One region of the Pseudarthrobacter woesei genome, then DNA from elsewhere that is predicted to be linked to it. Evidence: riboswitches for the same ligand, from Rfam matches in the RefSeq annotation. Region 1 holds a riboswitch; each other region holds the start of a gene.
The links. A riboswitch is a leader RNA that binds a small molecule or an ion and turns the genes downstream of it on or off. The one in region 1 is predicted to bind thiamine pyrophosphate.
Positions count from the first base shown of each region.

Region 2: linked by a shared signal. The riboswitch ahead of thiC (phosphomethylpyrimidine synthase ThiC) and the one ahead of ACZYZE_RS16105 (bifunctional hydroxymethylpyrimidine kinase/phosphomethylpyrimidine kinase) in region 1 are both predicted to bind thiamine pyrophosphate.
Region 3: linked by a shared signal. The riboswitch ahead of ACZYZE_RS11050 (ECF transporter S component) and the one ahead of ACZYZE_RS16105 (bifunctional hydroxymethylpyrimidine kinase/phosphomethylpyrimidine kinase) in region 1 are both predicted to bind thiamine pyrophosphate.
Region 4: linked by a shared signal. The riboswitch ahead of thiO (glycine oxidase ThiO) and the one ahead of ACZYZE_RS16105 (bifunctional hydroxymethylpyrimidine kinase/phosphomethylpyrimidine kinase) in region 1 are both predicted to bind thiamine pyrophosphate.

Region 1 is NZ_JBVAYU010000013.1:49,535-54,698, reverse strand. It holds gene obgE (GTPase ObgE) at 1-598, opposite strand, end outside; gene rpmA (50S ribosomal protein L27) at 716-979, opposite strand; gene rplU (50S ribosomal protein L21) at 1,042-1,350, opposite strand; gene ACZYZE_RS16105 (bifunctional hydroxymethylpyrimidine kinase/phosphomethylpyrimidine kinase) at 1,695-3,281, opposite strand; TPP riboswitch at 3,292-3,389, opposite strand; gene ACZYZE_RS16100 (Rne/Rng family ribonuclease) at 3,520-5,164, opposite strand, start outside.
Region 2 is NZ_JBVAYU010000003.1:386,399-391,562, forward strand. It holds gene ffh (signal recognition particle protein) at 1-709, shown strand, start outside; gene ACZYZE_RS07175 (alpha/beta fold hydrolase) at 770-1,522, shown strand; gene thiC (phosphomethylpyrimidine synthase ThiC) at 1,519-3,354, opposite strand; TPP riboswitch at 3,349-3,456, opposite strand; gene ACZYZE_RS07185 (amidohydrolase family protein) at 3,532-4,635, shown strand; gene ACZYZE_RS07190 (VOC family protein) at 4,718-5,164, shown strand, end outside.
Region 3 is NZ_JBVAYU010000006.1:201,999-207,162, reverse strand. It holds gene ACZYZE_RS11070 (MrpF/PhaF family protein) at 1-17, shown strand, start outside; gene mnhG (monovalent cation/H(+) antiporter subunit G) at 7-429, shown strand; gene ACZYZE_RS11060 (DUF4235 domain-containing protein) at 461-724, opposite strand; gene ACZYZE_RS11055 (heme-degrading domain-containing protein) at 762-1,340, opposite strand; TPP riboswitch at 1,512-1,655, shown strand; gene ACZYZE_RS11050 (ECF transporter S component) at 1,723-2,370, shown strand; gene ACZYZE_RS11045 (ABC transporter ATP-binding protein) at 2,393-4,003, shown strand; gene ACZYZE_RS11040 (energy-coupling factor transporter transmembrane component T family protein) at 4,000-4,803, shown strand; gene ACZYZE_RS11035 (UDP-N-acetylglucosamine 1-carboxyvinyltransferase) at 4,900-5,164, shown strand, end outside.
Region 4 is NZ_JBVAYU010000020.1:9,330-14,493, reverse strand. It holds gene ACZYZE_RS18105 (RNB domain-containing ribonuclease) at 1-961, opposite strand, end outside; gene ACZYZE_RS18100 (ferritin-like fold-containing protein) at 1,003-1,674, shown strand; gene thiE (thiamine phosphate synthase) at 1,708-2,415, opposite strand; TPP riboswitch at 2,442-2,575, shown strand; gene thiO (glycine oxidase ThiO) at 2,569-3,918, shown strand; gene thiS (sulfur carrier protein ThiS) at 3,915-4,151, shown strand; gene ACZYZE_RS18080 (thiazole synthase) at 4,157-4,975, shown strand; gene ACZYZE_RS18075 (4a-hydroxytetrahydrobiopterin dehydratase) at 5,024-5,164, shown strand, end outside.

The DNA.
Region 1 (5,164 bases):
CGCCGAGGTTGGGGATCAGGGTGGTGAAAGGGTAGTCGGCGATCTTGGGCCGCGCCGCGGACATGGCGGCGATGAGGCTGGACTTGCCGGCGGACGGGAAGCCGACCAGTGCGATATCCGCGATGGACTTCAGTTCCAGGACGACGTCGCTGGACTCGCCTTCGATGCCGAGCAGGGCGAAGCCGGGCGCGCGGCGCTTCTGGGAGGAGAGCGAGGCGTTGCCGAGGCCGCCGATGCCGCCGGCGGCCGCAATGTACTCGGCGCCTTCGCTCACAAGGTCGGCGAGGAGTTCGCCGGACTTGGTCTTGACCACAGTGCCGACGGGGACCGGAAGGATCAGGGTTTCGCCGTGTTTGCCGCCGCGCCAGTCGCCCATGCCGGGGCCGCCGTTGGTGGCGTGCCGGTGGGGTGCGTGGTGGTAGTCCAGCAGGGTGGTGGTCTGGGGATCGACACGCAGGATGACGTCGCCGCCGTTGCCGCCGTTGCCGCCGTCCGGACCGCCGAGGGGCTTGAACTTCTCGCGGTGGACGGAGACACAACCATGGCCGCCGGTACCGCCGGATACGTGCAGTACTACCCGGTCTACAAAGCTCGCCACGTGGATCTCCTCAGTGCTGTTCCTTAGGCCCCCGAAGTGGCCCAAGATGATTGTAATGCGGTTAAAACACCGGTGGAGCGGACCTAATGGCCCGCCCCACCGATTTACAGCTTGTTGTTACTCTGCCGCTGCAGCAGCCACGATGTTCACGACGCGGCGACCACGGCGGGTGCCGAACTCGACTGCGCCGGGGGCCAGCGCGAACAGGGTGTCGTCCCCGCCGCGGCCTACGCCGGCGCCCGGGTGGAAGTGGGTGCCACGCTGGCGGACGATGATCTCGCCTGCGGAAACCACCTGGCCGCCGAAGCGCTTGACGCCGAGGTACTGGGCGTTGGAGTCACGACCGTTGCGAGTGGAACTCGCGCCTTTTTTATGTGCCATTTGAAAATGCCTGCCTTAAAAATTCTGGGGAATCTGCTGAAAACCTGAACAGTAACGGTTAGTTACTTGATACCGGTGATCTTGACCTTGGTCAATTCCTGACGGTGACCCTGGCGCTTCTTGTAGCCGGTCTTGTTCTTGAACTTCTGGATGACGATCTTCGGACCACGAAGGTCTTCGAGGATCTCAGCCGTAACCGTTACCTTGGCCAGGTCCGCGGCAGCGGACGTAACCTTGTCACCGTCGACCAGGAGCAGTGCGGGCAGCTCAAAGGTGCTGCCGGCTCCACCGGGGACGCGGTTCAGGGTAACGAAGTCTCCAACGGAAACCTTCTCTTGCCGGCCGCCTGCGCGGACAATCGCGTACACCACTGGGGAACTCACTTCTCTCGACGTTTATTACTAGATTTGCGTGCGGAACCTGGGTCCAAGATATTTGGTCCGGCTCACGCTGTGCCTCTACGCCGGTGGATTCCCCGGGGGAACCCATGAGCTATCCCGTGGACAATACTGAACGGATTGTCCTCAAGGTCATAACCCAAGTGTTGGCGTAAGCACCGAAGATCTAGACTACGCTAAATTCGCCTTCGGTCGCAAATGAGGCTGGTTCCGGCGGGTAGTTCGTGATAGGCGCCACTTGGTATTGACCGAGTGGTGCCGCTGCGACTTCCGGAACCGTGCCCGACTATCGTACAGGCTGCGTCGGGCCGTCCGCGTCAGGCGTGCAGCCTCGGCGCGTCGAAGAACTCTACTTCATAGCCGGCCGACTGCCGGAAGGCCAGCGCCATGGCCTCCCGTTCACGCCCCGAGGCCAGCCGGGCCGCCGCATCCGTATAGGCGATCGCCTGCCGGGTCGCTGCGGCGAACTCCTCATCCGCGTAGGTACTCAGCCATACGGCATAGGGATGCGCTTCCGGTGCCCCGGCGGCGAGGAACTCTCCGTGCAGGGATTCCCCCACCTCGGCGTAGAGCCAGAAGCACGGCAGGACGGCGGCCACCAGTACCCCGTAACTGCCGGAGACCGAGGCGGCCAGCAGATGGTCCACATAGGACTTGGTGACCGGCCCCGGCCGCAGGTCTGCCGTGCGGGTGCTGAGCCAGTTCCGGTGCAGCCCGGACTCGACTTCGAGGCAGTTCTGCGCGGAGCGCGCCCAGAAGAGCTGTTCGGCTTCGGTGGGCGCCATGGCCGCCGCCCGGGCCAGCACGCGCGAATAGCCGTTGAGGTACTGGGCGTCCTGCGCGAGGTAGTAAGCGAAGTCCTTCTCCGGCAGCGTACCGTCGGCCAGCGCCTTGATGAACTCCAGCCCGTAGATCGCCTCAAGGTCCGCGGCAGCACTGTCTCGCAGCGCGACGGCGAATTCGCCCTCTGCCGGGACGTGTTGCCGCGGGCCGGCATGGTGCTCGGTCAGGTGCTGCACATGGTGGAAATGGTGGACCGGGCCGTTTCCCGTTCCGACGCCGAGGCGCTCCGAATCGCGCAGCGCACCGGCCAGCCACGGCTTGACCTCGCGGAGCGCCGCCTCCCAGTCCCCCACGCGGGCCTGCACAGTGGCGATCGCCGAGGACAGCGAGCAGCCGGTTCCGTGGCTGTTGCGGGTGGGCACTCGCTGCCCAGGCACCACCACAACGTCCTGGCGGAGCAGTCCGCCGGTGTTGACGAGCGCATCGGGGCAGCCGACGTCGGCGTAACCGCCCCCCGCGCCGGCACCACTGTCGAGGTGGCCGCCCTTCACGAGGACCGTGGTGCCGGCCAGTGCGGCGAGCCGCTTACCCTGGGCCAGGGCCCCGTTCCAGTCCGCGGCGACGGGTTCCTTCAGCAGGATCGCCAGCTCCGCAAGGTTGGGCGTAATCAGGTCAGCATAGGGAAGCAGCGCGTGCAGGGCAGCCTCGGCCGACTCCTGCAGCAGCCGGTCGCCGCTCGTAGCCACCATCACCGGGTCAAGGACCACGACGCCGGGCCGTGTCTTGTCGAGCCAGCCACGGACGGCGTCGATCACGTCGGTGTCCCCCAGCATGCCGATCTTGACGGCGTCGATACTGATATCCGTGCTGACCGCCTCCAGCTGGGCGGTCAGGAAGGCCGCCGGCGGGACGTGGACGGCGCTGACGCCCCTGGTGTTCTGGGCGGTTAGGGCCGTGATCGCCGCCATGCCGTAGCCGCCGTGCGCGGCAATGCTCTTGAGATCGGCCTGGATGCCTGCCCCGCCGGAGGGGTCCGAGCCAGCGATGGCAAGCACGCGCGGGATCCTGGGCCCGGCGGTCCGCGGGGCGTGCGGAAGAAGTGAGGCCGCAAAAGTGGACACTGCAACGGAGGATGAAGCCACGAGACATCCCTTCGCCGGTGCTAACCGGACAGGTTCAACGGGTCTGGATCTCAGCCGGCTCGATGCGCGGCACCCCGTGTCAGTGCTACAGCCTAGCCGTATCGCTTAACGAAGTCGCGGGTGCGGTCCGGACCTGGCGTATTGCTACACCGGGTCCGGACCGCACCCGCGGTCCTGCTGAACTGCTGACGTGCTGAGCTACCGGGCTACTGGGCTGTTACAGCTCCGACGCCGGTACGCCGACGCCGAGGATGATCGGCTCGTTCGCGGCCGGCTTCGCTGCTGCCGGTGCGGCGGCCGGGGCCTTGGCCTCGTGCACCGCACCTGCCGCGGCCTGCGTGGCCGCCCCGCGGTGCTCCGTTGCCTCCCGGTGTTCAACAGACGTCGCGTTGGCTGCACCCTGGGCGCGGCTGGCGCTCCGGTTGCGGCGTCCGCGGCGGGCGCGGGACGTGCCGGCCTCGGCCTCAGCCTCGGTCTGGGAACCGGGTCCCTGGGCACGTCCGGGTCCGGTGCCGCCCGCGCGGGCGGGAGCCGCCGTAGCTGTCCGGGCGGCCGGCGTCTTGGCGGCCGGTGTCTTGGCGGCTTCGGTCCGGTCTGCGTCCGTCCGGCCTGTGGCCGGTTTGCTGTCCCCGGGTTCGCCGAGCTGGGCGAACGCTTCGGTCAGCAGGTCCAGGGTCAGGGCCGGTGCCGGGGTGTCGTCAGCGTGCTCAACGAACGGCAAGGCGACCTGCTCGCCGCCGAAGGTCAGTACGGCAGCGGGCCGTCCGGCTGCTTCCTCCGTGGCGGCGAACTGCGCCACGGCCTCGACCGCGGCCCGGCGCGTCTCGGCGTCGGCCTGGCGGGTTCCGGCGTCGGCCTCCCCGTCGTGCAGGTGGGCGGCGTGCGCCGCAGCAGCAATATTCGCCAGCGCGGCGCGGGTCGTCTCGGCCTTGGCGTGGCGCTCGGCCTCGGTGGGCTCGGCGTGGACTGCTGCCGGGGCGGACTGGTCGTCCGCGCCCTGGCCGCCCCGGCCGCGGCGGCGGCCCTTGCGCTCGGTCCGTGCCGCGGGCTGGCTCTCGGCCCGCGGGACGTAGTGTTCGGCGGCGACGGTGTTGGCCCGGCGGTGTTCCACCGGCTCGTCGTGGGTGACGATCCCGCGGCCGGCGCAGGTTTCGCACTGTTCGCCGAAGACTTCCAGCAGCCCGGTGCCCATCCGCTTGCGCGTCATCTGCACGAGGCCCAGCGAGGTCACCTCCGCCACCTGGTGTTTGGTCCGGTCCCGGCCCAGGCACTCCACCATGCGGCGCAGCACAAGGTCACGGTTGGATTCGAGCACCATGTCGATGAAGTCGATCACGATGATGCCGCCGATGTCGCGGAGCCGGAGCTGCCGGACGACTTCCTCGGCCGCTTCCAGGTTGTTCTTGGTGACGGTTTCCTCGAGGTTGCCGCCGCTGCCGGTGAACTTGCCGGTGTTGACGTCCACCACGGTCATGGCTTCGGTGCGGTCGATCACGAGGGAACCGCCGGAGGGCAGGAAGACCTTGCGGTCCAGTGCCTTGTGGATCTGCTCATCGATGCGCCAGGCCGCGAAGATGTCCGTGTCCTTGGTCCATTTTTCCAGCCGGCCCACGAGGTCCGGCGCCACATAGGTGACGTAGGCCTCGATGGTGTCCCAGGCCTCCTCGCCAGAGACGATCAGCTTGGAGAAGTCCTCGTTGAAGACGTCGCGGACCACCTTGATGGTCAGGTCAGGTTCGCCGTAGAGCAGTTCCGGGGCAAGGAGCTTGCTCGACGTCGACTGGCCCTCGATGCCTTCCCACTGCGCGCGGAGGCGGTTAATGTCGTGGGTGAGCTCTTCCTCGGATGCACCCTCGGCCGCG
Region 2 (5,164 bases), on a different contig from region 1:
CTTCCACCCGGACCGCATGGCCTCGCGAATCCTCGACCTCGGTGACGTGCTCACCCTGATCGAGCAGGCAGAGAAGTCCTGGGACAAGGACGAAGCGGCCCGGATGGCGAAGAAGTTCGCCGACCAGGAAGACTTCACCCTGGACGACTTCCTGGCCCAGATGCAGCAGATCCGCAACATGGGCTCCATGAAGAAAATGCTCATGATGATGCCCGGTGCGCAGAACATCCGGCAGCAGCTCGAACAGTTCGACGAACGCGAAATCGACCGCGTCGAGGCTATTGTCCGCTCCATGACGCCGCACGAACGTGTTGCCCCGAAAATCATCAACGGCTCCCGCCGCGCCCGTATTGCCCGTGGTTCCGGCGTGCACGTCTCCGAGGTCAACGGCCTGCTGGAGCGCTTTCTTCAGGCCCAGAAGATGATGAAGAAAATGGCGGCCGGCGGCGGCATGCCGGGAATGCCGGGAATGCCAGGCATGGGCGGCGGCGGCGCCCGCAAGGGAGCCAAGAACGCACCCAAGAAGAAGGCCCGCTCCGGCAACCCGGCCAAGGCTGCACAGGAACTCAAGGATGCCGATGCGCGGCGTGCCGCAGGACCCAAGGCCCTGCCCACCGGGGCAGCCTTCGGCCAGCCGGGCGCAGACTTCGATCCCTCCCAGCTGAACCTCCCGAAGGGCTTTGACAAGTTCCTCGGCGGCAGCAAGTAGACAGCCTCCCGCCGCTATGTCGCCGGCCGTAATGTCGGGCCGGTGTCATAGGGTTAGAGCATGTTCAAGCAGCGCGTAGTCTTCGTCCACGGGGCTGGCAGTTTCGGTGCTGCCGCGTGGCCGAAACAGCACGGGATGGCCTTGAACTACGACGCGCTGTTCCTGCGCCGGCACGGTTTTGACGCCGTCGCGGAGCCGCTTGAAACGGACTTCGCCGCCGACGCCGCCATCGTGCTGGGTGCCCTGGCCAACGACGGCCGCGGCGAGGCCGGCGGCCACGTCGTGGCCCATTCGCAGGGTGCCATCGCGGCGATGATGGCCGCCGTCCAACGCCCCGAACTTGTGCAGTCCCTCACCCTGGTGGAACCGTTCTGCCTCTCGCTCACCGCCGAACTCCCGGCGACGGCCGCGCACCGTGCCCTGATGCAGCCGCTCTTCGAGGTCCGCCACCACCTCAGCGATGAGGACTTCCACCGCGAATTCGTCCGCCGGGCCTTTGCCGTCTCGGATCCCGCACAAGTCCCCGGCACCGCAGGCGCCGCGCCGGCGGACCCGCGCGAAACCCGCCGGCTGCGCCTGCAGGCCCCGCCGTGGGAAGCCCCGCTGCAGATTGTCCCCGGCGTGCCCACCCTGGTCCTGACCGGCGGCTGGGAGCCGCTATACGAAGAGATCGCGGGTTACCTGCGCGAGACCGGCGCCCTGCACCGCACCGCTGCGGGAGGGCACCGGCCCCAGGACTCTGCTGACGGCGACCGCGCCATCCGGTCCTTCATTGCCGGGGTCAGCCGCAGCCAGCACTCACAGGCTTCCTAGACAGCTGCGGGTCCGCCCACGGAAGGCTCCGGCAGATAGACCTTGCCGCCGGATGCCAGGAACTCGGTGCTCTTGGCGCGCATTCCGGCCGCGAGTTCGGCCAGTGCGGCCTGCGAGTCCGCGGAGCCGTACTCGTCCCGGATGTCCTGGCTGATCCGCATCGAACAGAACTTCGGCCCGCACATCGAGCAGAAATGCGCGGTCTTGGCCGGTTCCGCCGGCAGGGTCTCATCGTGGAAGGCCTCGGCCGTGACGGGATCCAGGGACAGCGCGAACTGGTCCCGCCAGCGGAATTCAAAGCGCGCCTTGGACAGGGCATCGTCGCGTTCGTGGGCACCAGGGTGGCCCTTGGCGAGATCGGCGGCATGGGCGGCAATCTTGTACGTGATCACGCCGGTCTTGACGTCGTCCTTGTTCGGCAGCCCGAGGTGTTCCTTGGGCGTCACGTAGCAAAGCATTGCGGTGCCGTAGCGGGCAATCTCCGTCGCCCCGATCGCCGAGGTGATGTGGTCATAGCCGGGCGCGATGTCGGTGACCAGCGGCCCCAGTGTGTAGAACGGGGCGCCCTTGCAGAGATCCTGCTGCCGCTCCACGTTTTCCCGGACGAGGTGGAACGGTACATGCCCCGGGCCCTCCACCATGACCTGCACATCGAACTCCCAGGCCCGCTGCGTGAGCTCGGCAAGGGTGTCCAGCTCGGCGAACTGGGCGGCGTCATTCGCGTCCGCCGTCGCGCCGGGCCGTAGCCCGTCACCGAGGGAGAAGGCGACGTCGTAGCGGGCGAAGATTTCGCACAGCTCATTGAAGTGGGTGTAGAGGAAGTTCTCCTCGTGGTGCGCCAGGCACCAGCCGGCCATGATCGCGCCGCCGCGGGACACGATGCCGGTGACCCGGTTGGCCGTCAGGGGCACATAGCGCAGCAGCACTCCGGCGTGGATAGTCATGTAGTCCACCCCCTGCTCGCATTGTTCGATCACGGTGTCCCGGAAGATTTCCCACGTCAGGGCATTGGCCTCGCCGTTGACCTTCTCCAGCGCCTGGTAGATCGGTACCGTGCCGATGGGCACGGGGGCGTTGCGGATGAGCCATTCCCGCGTGGTGTGGATGTCGTCCCCGGTGGAGAGGTCCATGACGGTGTCCGCGCCCCATTGGGTGGCCCACTGGAGTTTGTCGACTTCCTCCGCGATGGAGCTGGTCACGGCCGAGTTGCCGATGTTGGCGTTGATTTTCACCAGGAAGGCCTTGCCGATGATCATCGGCTCCGATTCGGGGTGGTTGACGTTGTTGGGAATGATGGCGCGCCCCGCCGCCACTTCGGAGCGGACCAGCTCCACGTCGCAGTTCTCGCGCAGGGCCACGAACCGCATCTCCTGGGTAATAAAACCGTCCCGGGCGTAGCGCATCTGCGTCACCGTCCGGCCGTCGACGGCGCGGCGCGGCATCGGCCGTCCGCCCCGCCACTCGGCCGACGCCGCTCCCCGGCGGACAGCGGACTTGCCGTCGTCGAGCAGCTCCCGTTCCCGGCCGGCGTAGGGTGCGGTGTCCGCCCTGGCCTCAATCCACGGGGCGCGGAACGGCTCCAGCCCCCGGACCGGATCGCTGCCCGGACCGGCGGTGCGGTACACCCGGAACGGGGCGTTGGCTGCGCCGCCGGGCGAATCCGCGAGCGCGATTTCGGTCACCGGGACACGGAGGCCGTGTTGGTCATCCGTGGTGAACGCCAGCGAGTGGGACTCAAGCGATTGTGCGGGGGCCGCGGACCGGACGTGGACGGGCAGGTCCTGGAGCCCCTGGTTGTGGGCAGGGCTGTGCTGTGTCAATTGCGTATTCACGGAATACTCACTTCCTTCGCCGGCATTACCCGGGCAGGTTCAACGGTCGCAGGCTGCGTCAGCCCGATCTCAGCCCCTGCAGGGGCACCCGTGTGGTCGTACACGAAGCTACCACAGGGGTCCGGAACGTCTCCGCGTGTGACGGCGCCCGTCAATCCTGGGATTAGGCTCTAAGCCATGATCAGCATCATCGAGTTCAGCGGCCCCATCCTCACCGCCGCGGACCAGGAACGCCGCGGACTCTGGTCCGTGGACGGCCTGCTGACCTTCGACCGTCCGGCCGCCGCGCCGGACGTTGTGCTGAATGGCTGGGTCATTCCCGGGCTCGTGGATGCCCACTGCCACATCGGACTGGGCCCCGGCGGTGATGTCCCGGCAGAGCTGGCCGAACAGCAGGCCATCACGGACCGGAACGCCGGAACCCTGCTCGTGCGCGACGCCGGGGCAGTGCACGACACGCGCTGGCTCCAGCAGCGGCCGGAGCTGCCGCGCATCATCCGCTCGGGCCGGCACATTGCCCGCACCGGGCGCTACCTCCGCGGCTTCGCCGTCGAGGTGGAACCGGACGGCCTCGTGGAGGCGGTGCGCAAGCAGGCCCGCGCCGGCGATGGCTGGGTCAAGCTCGTGGGGGACTGGATCGACCGCGGCGCCGGCGACCTCACCCCCTGTTTCCCCGCCGCCGTGCTCCAGGACGCCGTCCGGGCCGCCCACGATGAAGGTGCCCGGGTGACGGCGCACTGCTTCGCCGAGGACACCCTTGATGACATGCTCGACGCCGGGATCGACTGCATCGAGCACGCGACCGGCCTCCTGCCCCGGCATGTGCCCCGCTTCGTCGAGCAGGGCGTGCCGATCGTCCCCACCCTGATCAACATCGCCACCTTCCCGGACATCGCAGACCAGGCCGGCGCGAAATTCCCCCGCTACGCCGCCCATATGCGTTCACTCTGGGAGCGCCGCGCCGAACGGGTCCTTGAGGCCTTCGAGGCCGGCGTCACCATCTATGCCGGAACGGACGCCGGCAGCGTCATCAGGCACGGGCGGATCGTGGACGAGATCCAGGCACTGCACGACGCCGGCCTGCCTGCCAGTGCCGCTCTCGACGCCGGCGCCTGGGGTGCGCGGGCATGGCTTGGTGCGGACGCCATCAGCGAAGGTGCCGGCGCAGACGTCCTGGTCTGCGCCGAAGACCCGCGCAGCAATCTGGCCACGCTGCACGAGCTCAAGCACATCGTGCTGGGCGGAGAACTGGTCCGCCGGGAACAAACCCCGGTTTATTAGGAATAAATTGAAGCTTCAAGTAATTTAGCTCTATGAAAGGTCATCGAAGGACGGTGGCCGCCACAAGCACCGGAGCGATCACATGACTGCAGAAGCCAGCACCCAGGATCTTCTTCCCGCCGAACTCACCATGGGCACCGTGATGCTCAAGGTCGGCGACATGACGGTCATGACGGACTACTACCAGCGCGCCCTCGGCCTGGACATCGTGGCCGAGCAGGATGGCGGACTCTACCTCGGACGCCGGCTGAAGCCGCTGGTCCACCTCGCCCCGGCGCCGGGGCTCAGCGTCCCGTCCCGCGGCGAGGCCGGCCTCTTCCACACGGCCCTGCTGTTCGAGGATCAGCCCTCCCTGGCCGCGACTGTCGCCACCGCCGCCCGGTACGAGCCCCAGTCCTTCACCGGCAGTGCGGACCACCTCGTGAGCGAGGCCTTCTACTTCAATGATCCCGAAGGTAACGGCATCGAGCTCTACTGGGACCGTCCCCGCGAGGCCTGGGCCTGGGACGGCACGAACGTGGTCATGGAC
Region 3 (5,164 bases), on a different contig from region 1:
ATACCCGTGAATCCTGAATCGTTCCCCGGCGACACCGTGATCGACGCCGTCTCGGCCGTCTTTATGGTGGTCGGAGCGCTGATGTCCCTGGCCGCGGCCGTGGGCCTGCTGCGCTTTCCGGACCTCATGAGCCGGATGCATGCCGCCACCAAGCCGCAGGTGCTCGGACTGTTCCTGCTGCTTTCCTCCGTGGGGCTGCAGATGCGCAGCTGGTGGGTGTGGCCGGTGCTCGTGGTGGCCTGGATCTTCCAGCTGCTGACCGTGCCGGTATCCGCGCACATGGTGGGCCGGGCCGGCTACCGCACCAAACACCTGCACCGCGAACTGCTGAGCAGCGATGAGCTGGAAGCCGTGGTGCAGCACGCGGCGAATACGCGCGGCCTCACGGACGACGGCGACGGCGGCGCCGCGCCTACCGACGAGCGGTGATGGCTAGACGATGCGCCCTAAACCAGGCGCCTTAAACCAGGTCTTGGGACTTGGCGAAGCGGGTGACAGCGCGCTGGGTGCCGCGGTTCGCGAGGACCTGGATGATGGCGCTGACCGAGGCGGAGATCAGCGCGAAGGTCAGGGCCGAGCGCAGGGTGGTGGGAACGTCGTCGTCGTGGCCCTTGGGCGGCTTGTTGCCGGTGGACTTCTCCCAGACGGTGTCGACGAGCTTGGTGCCGACGAAGCCGGCCAGCAGGCTGATGCCGGTGCCGAGCAGTTTGATGAAAATGTTCATTCTTCGCAACTCCTTGCGGGAGGAAACAGGGCTTCCCCTAGCCTAGCGTTCCCGGCCCGGTGCCGGGACCCCAGGCTGGCGGTCCCGTCTGGCCGAGGATTTCCGACAGTGCTTCCACCACCAGCTCATGATCGGCTTTCTGCGGCAAGCCCGAAACCGTGACAGTGGCTATGGCCCCGGTTCCCCGCACATAGATGGGAAAGGCGCCGCCGTGCGCCGCGAACACCTGCTGGTCGAACCAGGCGTTGTCCTCGATCCTCCCGCCGGCAGCCCGCGCCCGAAGACCCACGAGCAGGGACGGGACTTCGTAGCGGACGGCCGTGCGCTGCTTGGCCCTGATCCAGCGTTCGTTGTCCGGGGTGGCACCCTCCAGCGCCGCGTGGAAGAGCACCTGCTCACCTTTGGTGATGTCGATGGCGATGGGGTGCGAGCGTTGCCTGCCGAGTTCGACCAGGAGGAGCCCGAGGTCCAGGGCATCGTCTTTGCTGAACGACTGGAATTGCAGCTCGTCGATTTCGGCCAGGATGCGGCCGATGAGTGCCGCGAGGGATCCGTGCGGCTGGGGTTCCGCGGAGTCCGGGTCGTAGCCGGGGGAAGACTCTGGTGGGTTGGTCATGTGATCCAGCCTCCGATACTTGGCCGTCTTTGGCCAGCCCTGCCGGCTCTGCGAACCGGGGTGTCCGGCCGGGTGGAACCTGCGGCAGCGCGGGCCGCAGGATTGTGACGGCGGGCCACGGAATTCGCGGCGCAGCGGGTGTAAACTAGGCAACGCCCACAAGGGCGATCTTTAATACGACAGGGGAGCGCCGCCGTCGGGCATCACTGGAGAAATCCAGCGGAACCGCAGGTGGGCGCTGAGAGTGCGGACAGCCGCAGACCCTCGAACCTGATCCGGTTAGTACCGGCGCAAGGGAGTCGAGTTCTCAGAGTGCCCGGAGGGGCGGCGGAAGCCGTGACCCGCCGGGACACTCTCCCCTCCTGTTCCTCAGGAGGACGACATGACTGATACATCCGCAAAGCATGGTTCTGCACGGAAGGTACCCACCCGGCCCGGTCACAACTGGCGTGTGGTGGATATTGTGGTGGCCGCGTTGATCGCGGTGGCCGGGGGCGTAATTTTCTGGGCCTGGTCCCAGGGCGCCAACCTCATCTCCGCCCCCGTCAACGCGTTCTACCCGCCGCTGACCGGGCTCTACGCTGGTGGCTGGATGATCCCGGCGGTGCTGGGCATGCTCATCATCCGCAAGCCGGGCGCCGCCCTGTTCTGCGAAGCCGTGGCCGCCACCGGCGAGCTCATTATGGGCTCGCAGTACGGCACCACGGTGCTCATCTCCGGCCTTCTGCAGGGCCTCGGCGCGGAACTGGTGTTCGCCGCGTTCGTTTACAAGAAGTTCAACCTGCCGGTGGCCCTGCTGGCCGGTGCCGGCGCGGGCCTGTTCTGCGGACTGAACGATTCGTTTATGCCCTGGGGCTGGAATATTGCGTACGCCGGCGGCGACAAGCTCGCCTACATCATTTTCACCGCCATCTCCGGCGCCCTGATCGCCGGCGGACTGTCCTGGCTCGCCACCCGCGGGCTGGCCAGGACCGGGGTGCTGAGCTCCTTCGCGTCCCGCAAGGCCGCATCGGAACCCGTCTTCTCCTGATAGCCATAGCCGCACACGACTGATGACATCTGAGACGGCCGGCCGCCCGGCCGCGATCACCGCGCGCGGCTGGGGCTGGCGGCACGCAGGGAGGGCCAAACCTGCCGTCAGCGGCCTGGACCTGGACATCCGGCCGGGCGAACGCGTGCTGCTGCTGGGGCCCTCCGGCGCCGGCAAATCCACGCTGCTCCATGCCCTGGCGGGGGTGCTGGGCGATGGTTCCGCCGGTGACGCCCCGGCGGACACCGGGGACTCGGACGAGACCGGCAGCCTCCTGATCGACGGTGCCCCGCCGCGGGCACAGCGCGGCCGGGCCGGGCTGATGCAGCAGGATCCCGAGACCCAGGTGGTGCTCTCGCGCCTCGGCGACGACGTCGCGTTCGGTGCGGAGAACCTGTCCGTGCCCCCGGCGGAGATCTGGTCCCGGGTAGCGGAAGCACTCGACGACGTCGGGCTGGGCCGGCTGCCGCTCGACCATCCGACGTCGTCTCTCTCCGGCGGCCAGAAGCAGCGACTGGCGCTCGCCGGCATCCTGGCGATGCGCCCCGGGCTGATCCTGCTGGACGAACCCACCGCGAACCTGGACCCCGCCGGCGTCCTGGAAGTCCGCGACGCCGTGGGTCGCTGCCTGGACAAGACCGGCGCAACCCTGGTGGTGGTGGAGCACCGGGTCTCGGTCTGGAAGGGCCTCGTGGACCGGATTGTGGTGCTGCAGCCAGGATCGGCCACCGACGCCGCCGTGCTGATCGACGGTCCGCCGGACCGGGTCCTGGCACAGGCACGGGACATGCTCACAGCTGCGGGCGTCTGGGTGCCGGACTATGTGCCGCAGACCCGGGCACGCACCACGGAAGGTTCCGGCAGCGGCACCTCCGGGGCCGGATCCGCGGGGAATTTGCTGCTCGCCGCCGGGGACCTCGCTGTCTCCCGCGAACGTCCCCGCCGGGCCGGTCTCCGCGGCGGGTTCCGCACCGTCGCGCCGGAACCCGTGCAATCCGGCATCACCGCCCGGATCCGCGCCGGAGAAGCGCTGACCATCACGGGCCCCAACGGCTCGGGGAAGTCCACGTTCGCCCTGACCCTGGCGGGCCTGCTCGCGCCGGTGTCCGGCAAGGTGTCCGCCACACCGGAACTGAGCGCAGGCGCCGGGATCGATCCGTACACGTGGAAGGCGCAACAGCTGATCGCCAGGATCGGCACCGTATTCCAGGAGCCTGAGCACCAGTTCGTCACCGGCCGTGTGCTTGACGAGCTGATGTTCGGGCCCCGGCACCTGGGCCACGGCGAAGATCGGGTGGACGAACTGCTGGAACGACTGCGGCTGACCAAGCTCGTGGACGCCAACCCCTACACCCTCTCCGGCGGCGAAAAACGGCGCCTCTCCGTGGCCACTGTGCTCGCCGCGCACCCGCGGGTGCTCGTCCTGGACGAGCCGACCTTCGGCCAGGACGCCAACACCTGGGCCGAGCTTGCCTCCTTCCTCTCCGAACTTCTCGACGCAGGCACCGCCGTCGTATCCGTGACGCACGATGCGGAATTCACCGAAGTCCTGGGCGGCACCGAGCTCAGCCTCCGTGCCCCGGAGTGCGAAGGACCTGGGCACCGCGAACCGGGGAAGGTGGGCGCGCCATGAGGGAAGAGCAGACGCTGCGCGGAAACCACGCACTCCTGACCCGCGCCAACCCGCTGGCGAAGTTCGCCGCCGTCGTGCTCATCACGATGGTCCTGGCGCTGTCCATCGACTGGGTGTCCGCCTCGGTGGCGCTCACTTTCGAGCTGGCGCTTTTTCCGCTGGCCGGGCTGACCCTCGGCCTGCTCTGGCAGCGCGGCTGGCCGCTGGTCCTGGCGTCGGCCCTGGGCGGGTGGAGCACGACGATCCTGGCGCCGGATTCCGGGGGCATACTGTTCGACGCCGGGATCTGGTCCATCAGCGAGGGATCCCTCGAGCTGGGGCTGGGTTTTATGCTCCGCGGACTGGCGATCGCCCTGCCGGCAGTGCTGCTGATGAGCTGCACCGACCCCACTGACCTCGCCGATGCCCTCGCGCAGAACGCGAAACTTCCGCACCGCTTCGTCCTGGGCACGCTGGCCGCGATGCGGCTCGTGGGGCTCATGGCCGAGGAATGGCAGACCATCGGCATGGCGCGCCGTGCCCGCGGCGTGGGCTCCCGCGGAAATCCGGTGCAGCGGCTCCGGGCCACGCTGGGGCAGAGCTTCGGGCTGCTGGTCCAGGCGGTCCGGCGTGCCTCCCGGCTGGCGGTCACCATGGAGGCACGGGGGTTTGGCGGCTCACAGCGGACGTGGGCGCGGACATCGACCTACAGCATCCTGGACGTGTGGGTGCTGCTGGGCGGGCTGGGTATCGCCGTGGCTTCCGCCGCCGCGGCACTGGGGGCCGGGACCTGGAATATGGTCTTCCTGACGCGGCAGTAGCGGGCAGTATCGCACAGTACGGATATCCCTGTGAGCTTAACGGCATTCCGGCGGCAATCCCCGGGGTGAATAACTCATCCGTGATATTTTCTTGTGATGACTCAACAGACTGCTGAACATGTAGGTGTGCTGCTCCGCGATGCCCGCGGCCAGAAGGGCTGGACCCAGGGACAGCTCGCCGCCGAGCTGGGAACCAGCCAGAGCGCCATCGCCAGAATGGAACAGGGCAAGCAGAACCTGAGCCTGAAAATGATCCAGCGGCTCGAGTCGATCTTCGGCCGCACCATCGTCAAGGTGGGCCGCCCGGCCATGGCCCACCTCCGGGTCGAGGGCGGCCGCAGGCTCTCCGGCGCCGTTGACG
Region 4 (5,164 bases), on a different contig from region 1:
ACAGCATGCCGGCGGAGTGTACGATCGCCAGCTGCTGGGGGTCCGTGGGGTCAAGGGTGCGCAGGTACTCGCCGTAGCTCATCTGCCCGTCCCAGGGTTTGCCGAGGGCCCGGGTCTGGCGGTGGAAGTGCGCCAGGGAGTTCTCATCCGGGGCGGGCATGGTGCGCAGGATCCCGACCTTGCCTTCGAGCATGATCCCCGCGGCGGCCATCCCGGTCATGAGTGAAATCTGGGCGTTCCAGTCCTCCACCGGCAGCGGCGGGACCGCCACGATCCGGTAGCCGCCGTCGGGCAGCTGTTCGATTTCCTGTTCCGGCATGTTCAGGCTGGCGCCGCCGCGGAGCCGTTCCAGCTCCACCCGCTTTATCCCCACTTCCTTGAGTAGCTGCAGCACGGGAGCCGCGGTGCCGGCGTCGAGCTCGGCCTGGACACCCTTGTAGCTGAGCTTTGCCCGGCTGCGGACCTGCGCCCGGCGCACCAGCACGGCAGCGACCTCGGCGGCGGCATCGAGCTCGAATTCCCATACGAAGGCGGCACACAGCTGACCGGCGAGCAGGCTACCGGCTGCTTCGCTGATGACTTCCGGATGCAGCGGGATCCGGCCGTCCGGGGTGTAGAAGGTCTGGCCGCGGCGGCGGGTTTCGGCGTCGAGCGCCCCGCCGGGCGCCACAAAGGAGGGGACATCGGCGATGGCATAGAACACCTTGTAACCGTCGCCGGAGCGGTCGATGAAGAGGGCCTGGTCCAGATCGGTGGAGGACTCCGGATCGATGGTCACGAACTCGATATGCGTGAAATCCAACTCCGGCAGCTCGTGCCCGGCCACGGCCTCCTTGGCTTCCCGGAGCGCGTCCTTGGGGAAAGGTCCCGGCAGTTCCAGCGTGGTGCGCAGCGTGGTCAAGGCCGCGGCAAGCTGGTTCTCCTGCTGGTGGATGCCGGGGGTCAGGCGATGATGGGACACGAAAATCAGATTAGCCCGAATCCCGCGATTAGTCTTGGATCATGAGCACATCCCCGTCCGATCCTGCCCGCTACAACAGCTTCCTGATGGATCTGCTCGGTGTGATGGCCTACGGCGAGCTTTCGGCCTTCGAGCGGCTGTCCTCCGATGCCCGGTATTCGCCCACCCTGCACGACCGTGCGGTGCTTGCCCGGATCGCCGTGATCGAGTTCCAGCACTACGAACTGGTCAGCGCACGGCTGGAGGAGATGGGTTTTGATGCGGAGGCCGCCATGCTGGCCTTCCAGCCGTCCGTGGACCACTTCCACCAGCGCACCCGCCCGGCAGACTGGTTCGAATCCCTGATGAAGGCCTACGTGATCGACACGGTCTCCGCCGATTTCTACCGTGCCGTGTCGCGCCACGTCGACGACTCGACCCGGGAGCTCGTGGAGCGGATCCAGTCCGACGAAGCGGCCACCGCGGTGCTGCGCGAGCGTCTCAGGGAGGCCCTTGGACATGACCCGCGGCTGGCGTCGCGGCTGGCCCTGTGGGCGCGGCGGCTGCTGGGGGAGGCCCTGACCCAGGCGCAGCGGGTGGGCTCCGAGCACGCGTTCCTCGGCGGCCTGACTGGCGTCGACGAGGAACGGTCAAAGGAGCTGGTCCGCGGGCTGACGGCCGAACTGGCCGCCGGGCACTCGAGCCGGATGAAGCAGCTGGGGTTGACCGGCTGATCCCGATCAGGGCTCTGCCCCGGCAGACCCGGCTCAGGCCTCCGCGGCGTCGAGTGCGGCCAGCAGGGCGCGGGCGGCGTCCGCGGGATCATCGGCCTCGGTGATCGCCCGGACCACGACGATCCGGCGGGCGCCGGCCGCCACCACCTGCTCCACATTGCCCAGGTCGATGCCGCCGATCGCGAACCACGGGACCATGCCGTTGACGGTGCCGTCGGCCCCGTCGCGGACCGTGGACTCGGCCCGGCGGACAGCCTCCGCGGCATACCGCACCAGATCCAGCCCGACGGCGGCGCGCCCCGGCTTGGTGGGCGTGGCCCACACGGGCCCCACGCAGAAATAGTCCAGCCCGCTGCGGCCGGGGGAGGCGGCAATCGCGGCGTCCACTTGTTCGGGGCTGTGGGTGGAGAGTCCGATCGCGGTGCCCGTGCCGAGGATGGTCCGGGCAGCCTCAAGCGGGAGGTCCTTCTGCCCGATGTGGAATACCGGCGCCCCCGAAAGCGACGCAATGTCCGCCCTGTCATTGACCGCCCAGAGGCGGCCGTGACGCTGGGCGGCGTCGTGCAGCACCTCAAGCAGCCCGAGTTCCTCGGCCGCCTCGATGGACTTGTCGCGAAGCTGGATGATGTCGACGCCGCCGGCAAAGGCGGCATCAACGAAGGCTGCAAAGTCTCCGCGGTCCTTGCGGGCGTCGGTGCACAGGTAGAGGCGGGCGGTGGTGTGGACGGCATCCTTGCTCATGCCCCAAGACTAGTTCCTCTAAACTGGGGCCATACCGCGGGAGCCCGCTGCAACCGACCGCCACCGGTGTTCGGCGCCGGAGGGGCTGAGAGGGCGTCAGAGCCGACCGCTTGACCTGATCCGGCTAGTACCGGCGTAGGGAAGGAATCCTCGATGGTCCCACCATCCGCCCCGGCTGCTCCCGGGCTTCACGGCGCTGTTCATGACTCCACGGCCGGGAAATATTACGACGTGGCCGTGATCGGCGGCGGCGTGGTGGGCCACGGCATCGCCTGGGCCGCGAGGCAATCGGGCCGATCCGTCGCCCTGATCGACGACGCCCCCGGCAGCGGCGCCAGCTGGGCCGCCGCGGGCATGCTCGCCCCCGTGAGCGAACTCCACTATCGGGAGGAGGACCTCCTGGAACTTATGCTCGAATCCTCCCGCCTGTGGCCTGGCTTCGCCGCCGGACTCGACGGCAGCCCCGGGGGCCCCCGTCTCCCCGGGGAGACCGGTCCCCCCGGCGAGCCGGGAACGGGCACCGGCTACCTCACGACGTCGACCCTCGTCATCGGGGCCGACGCCGCCGACCGCCGGGCGCTCGCGGACCTGCGGGCGGTGCAGCAGTCGTGCGGCCTGACCGTGGAGCCGCTGACCGTCCGCGGGGCGCGCGGACGCGAACCCCTGCTCAGCCCGGGGATCTCCTGCGCCTTCGACATCCCCGCCGACCATCAGGTGGACCCGCGCCGGCTTCTTGCCCGGATCGCGGCGCTGCTGGCGGCGGGCACCCGGTACTCCGCTGTTCCCCGCCGCGCTGCCGGACTGCTCTGGGAGGGCGACCGCGTCAGCGGAGTCGGCCTGGCCGGCGGCGGGACGGTCCGGGCAGGGGAAACGGTGGTGGCCAACGGGCTGGGCGCCGCCGGGCTGGCCGGACTGCCGTCCGGGCTAAACCTGCCGCTCCGGCCGGTCCACGGCGACATCCTCCGGCTCCGGGTGCCCGCCCACCTGCGGCCGCTGCTGGGATCCACCGTGCGCGGCCTTGTCCGCGGGGTGCCGGTCTACATTGTCCCGCGGGAGGACGGGACGGTGGTGATCGGGGCGACCCAGCGTGAGGACGCTCTCTCCGACGGAGGCCGCGCAGGCGGCGCCGTCTCCGCCGGGGGCGTCTACCAGCTGCTGCGGGACGCGCAGCAGCTGGTCCCCGCCGTCGCCGAACTGGAGCTGCTCGAGGCGACCTCGCGGGCACGGCCCGGAACACCGGACAACGCCCCGCTGCTGGGCCGGGTGCGCGACCGGGCCCCTGGCCGCGACGGGGACGTCGGAGGCCTGATCATCGCCACCGGATTCTTCCGGCACGGCATCCTGCTGACCCCCGCGGCCGCGGAGATCTGCCGGGAGCTGCTGGACGGCACCGCGGACCCGCGCTGGGCGCGCTTCCGGCCCGACCGGTTCCCTGCCCGCTGCCCAAACCCCGGCCCCCATGACACCCGCCCGCACCCGGAGCACAGCAAGGAAACGGCATGAACATCAGACTCAACGGAACAGAGCACACGCTCCCCGACGGCGCCTCCGTCAGCACCCTGGTCAGCAAGGTCACCGGGCGCACGCTGGCCCCGAACGGCCAGTCCGCCGACGGCAGCAAGCTTGGTGTCGCGGTGGCACGCAACGCCGAGGTGGTGCCCCGCAGCCAGTGGCACGGCACCGCGCTCGCCGACGGCGATGACGTCGAGCTGGTCACGGCGGTGCAGGGAGGATGAGCAACATGGAAGCAACCACACGTGCAGCAGCCCCGGTGGTATCCCCGGGCATCAACGATCCGTTGACGGTCGACGGCGTGCAGCTGGGATCGCGGCTGATCATGGGCACCGGCGGGGCGCCGAGCCTGGACGGCCTCGGGGCCGCGCTCCTGGCGTCCGGCACGGAACTGACCACGGTGGCCATGCGCCGCTACTCGCCCGCCGAGGCCGGCTCGCTCTTCCAGCTGCTCGCGGACCAGAACATCCGGGTGCTGCCAAACACCGCGGGCTGCTTTACCGCCAGGGACGCCGTGCTGACCGCCGAGCTGGCACGCGAAGCCCTGGAAACGGACTGGGTGAAGCTGGAGGTGATCGCCGACGAGCACACCCTGCTGCCGGACGCCGTGGAACTGGTGGACGCCACCGAGCAGCTCGTAGGCCGCGGCTTCAAGGTTTTTGCGTACACCAACGACGACCCCGTACTGGCCCTGCGGCTGGAGAACCTCGGCGCCACCGCCGTGATGCCGCTCGGCGCGCCGATCGGCACCGGGTTGGGCATCCTCAACCCGCACAACATTGAGCTGATCGTCTCCCGCGCCTCCGTGCCCGTGGTCCTGGACGCCGGAATCGGGACCGCCTCGGACGCGGCCCTGGCCATGGAGCTTGGCTGTGATGCCGTGCTGCTGGCCACAGCCGTGACCCGGGCGCAGAATCCGGCGCTGATGGGGGAGGCCTTCAAGCATGCGGTGATCGCCGGTAGGCTGGCGAAAAGGGCCGGAAGGATCCCGCGCCGGGAGCACGCGCTGGCATCCTCCGCCATGGAAGGCCGGGCCGAGTTCCTCTAGGGGTTCTCCGGCCGGGCCAGCAAAACCGGACCAGCAGGGGAGCCAGCTATGGCAGCCACGGACGATGTTCTCAGCCGGAGCCGGATCGACGCCGCCCTGGCGGGCCTGCCGGACTGGAGATACCGCCTCGGCGGGCTGATGACGGTCTACAAGGCGCCCACGCCGGCCGTCGCGCTCGAGCTGATCGCC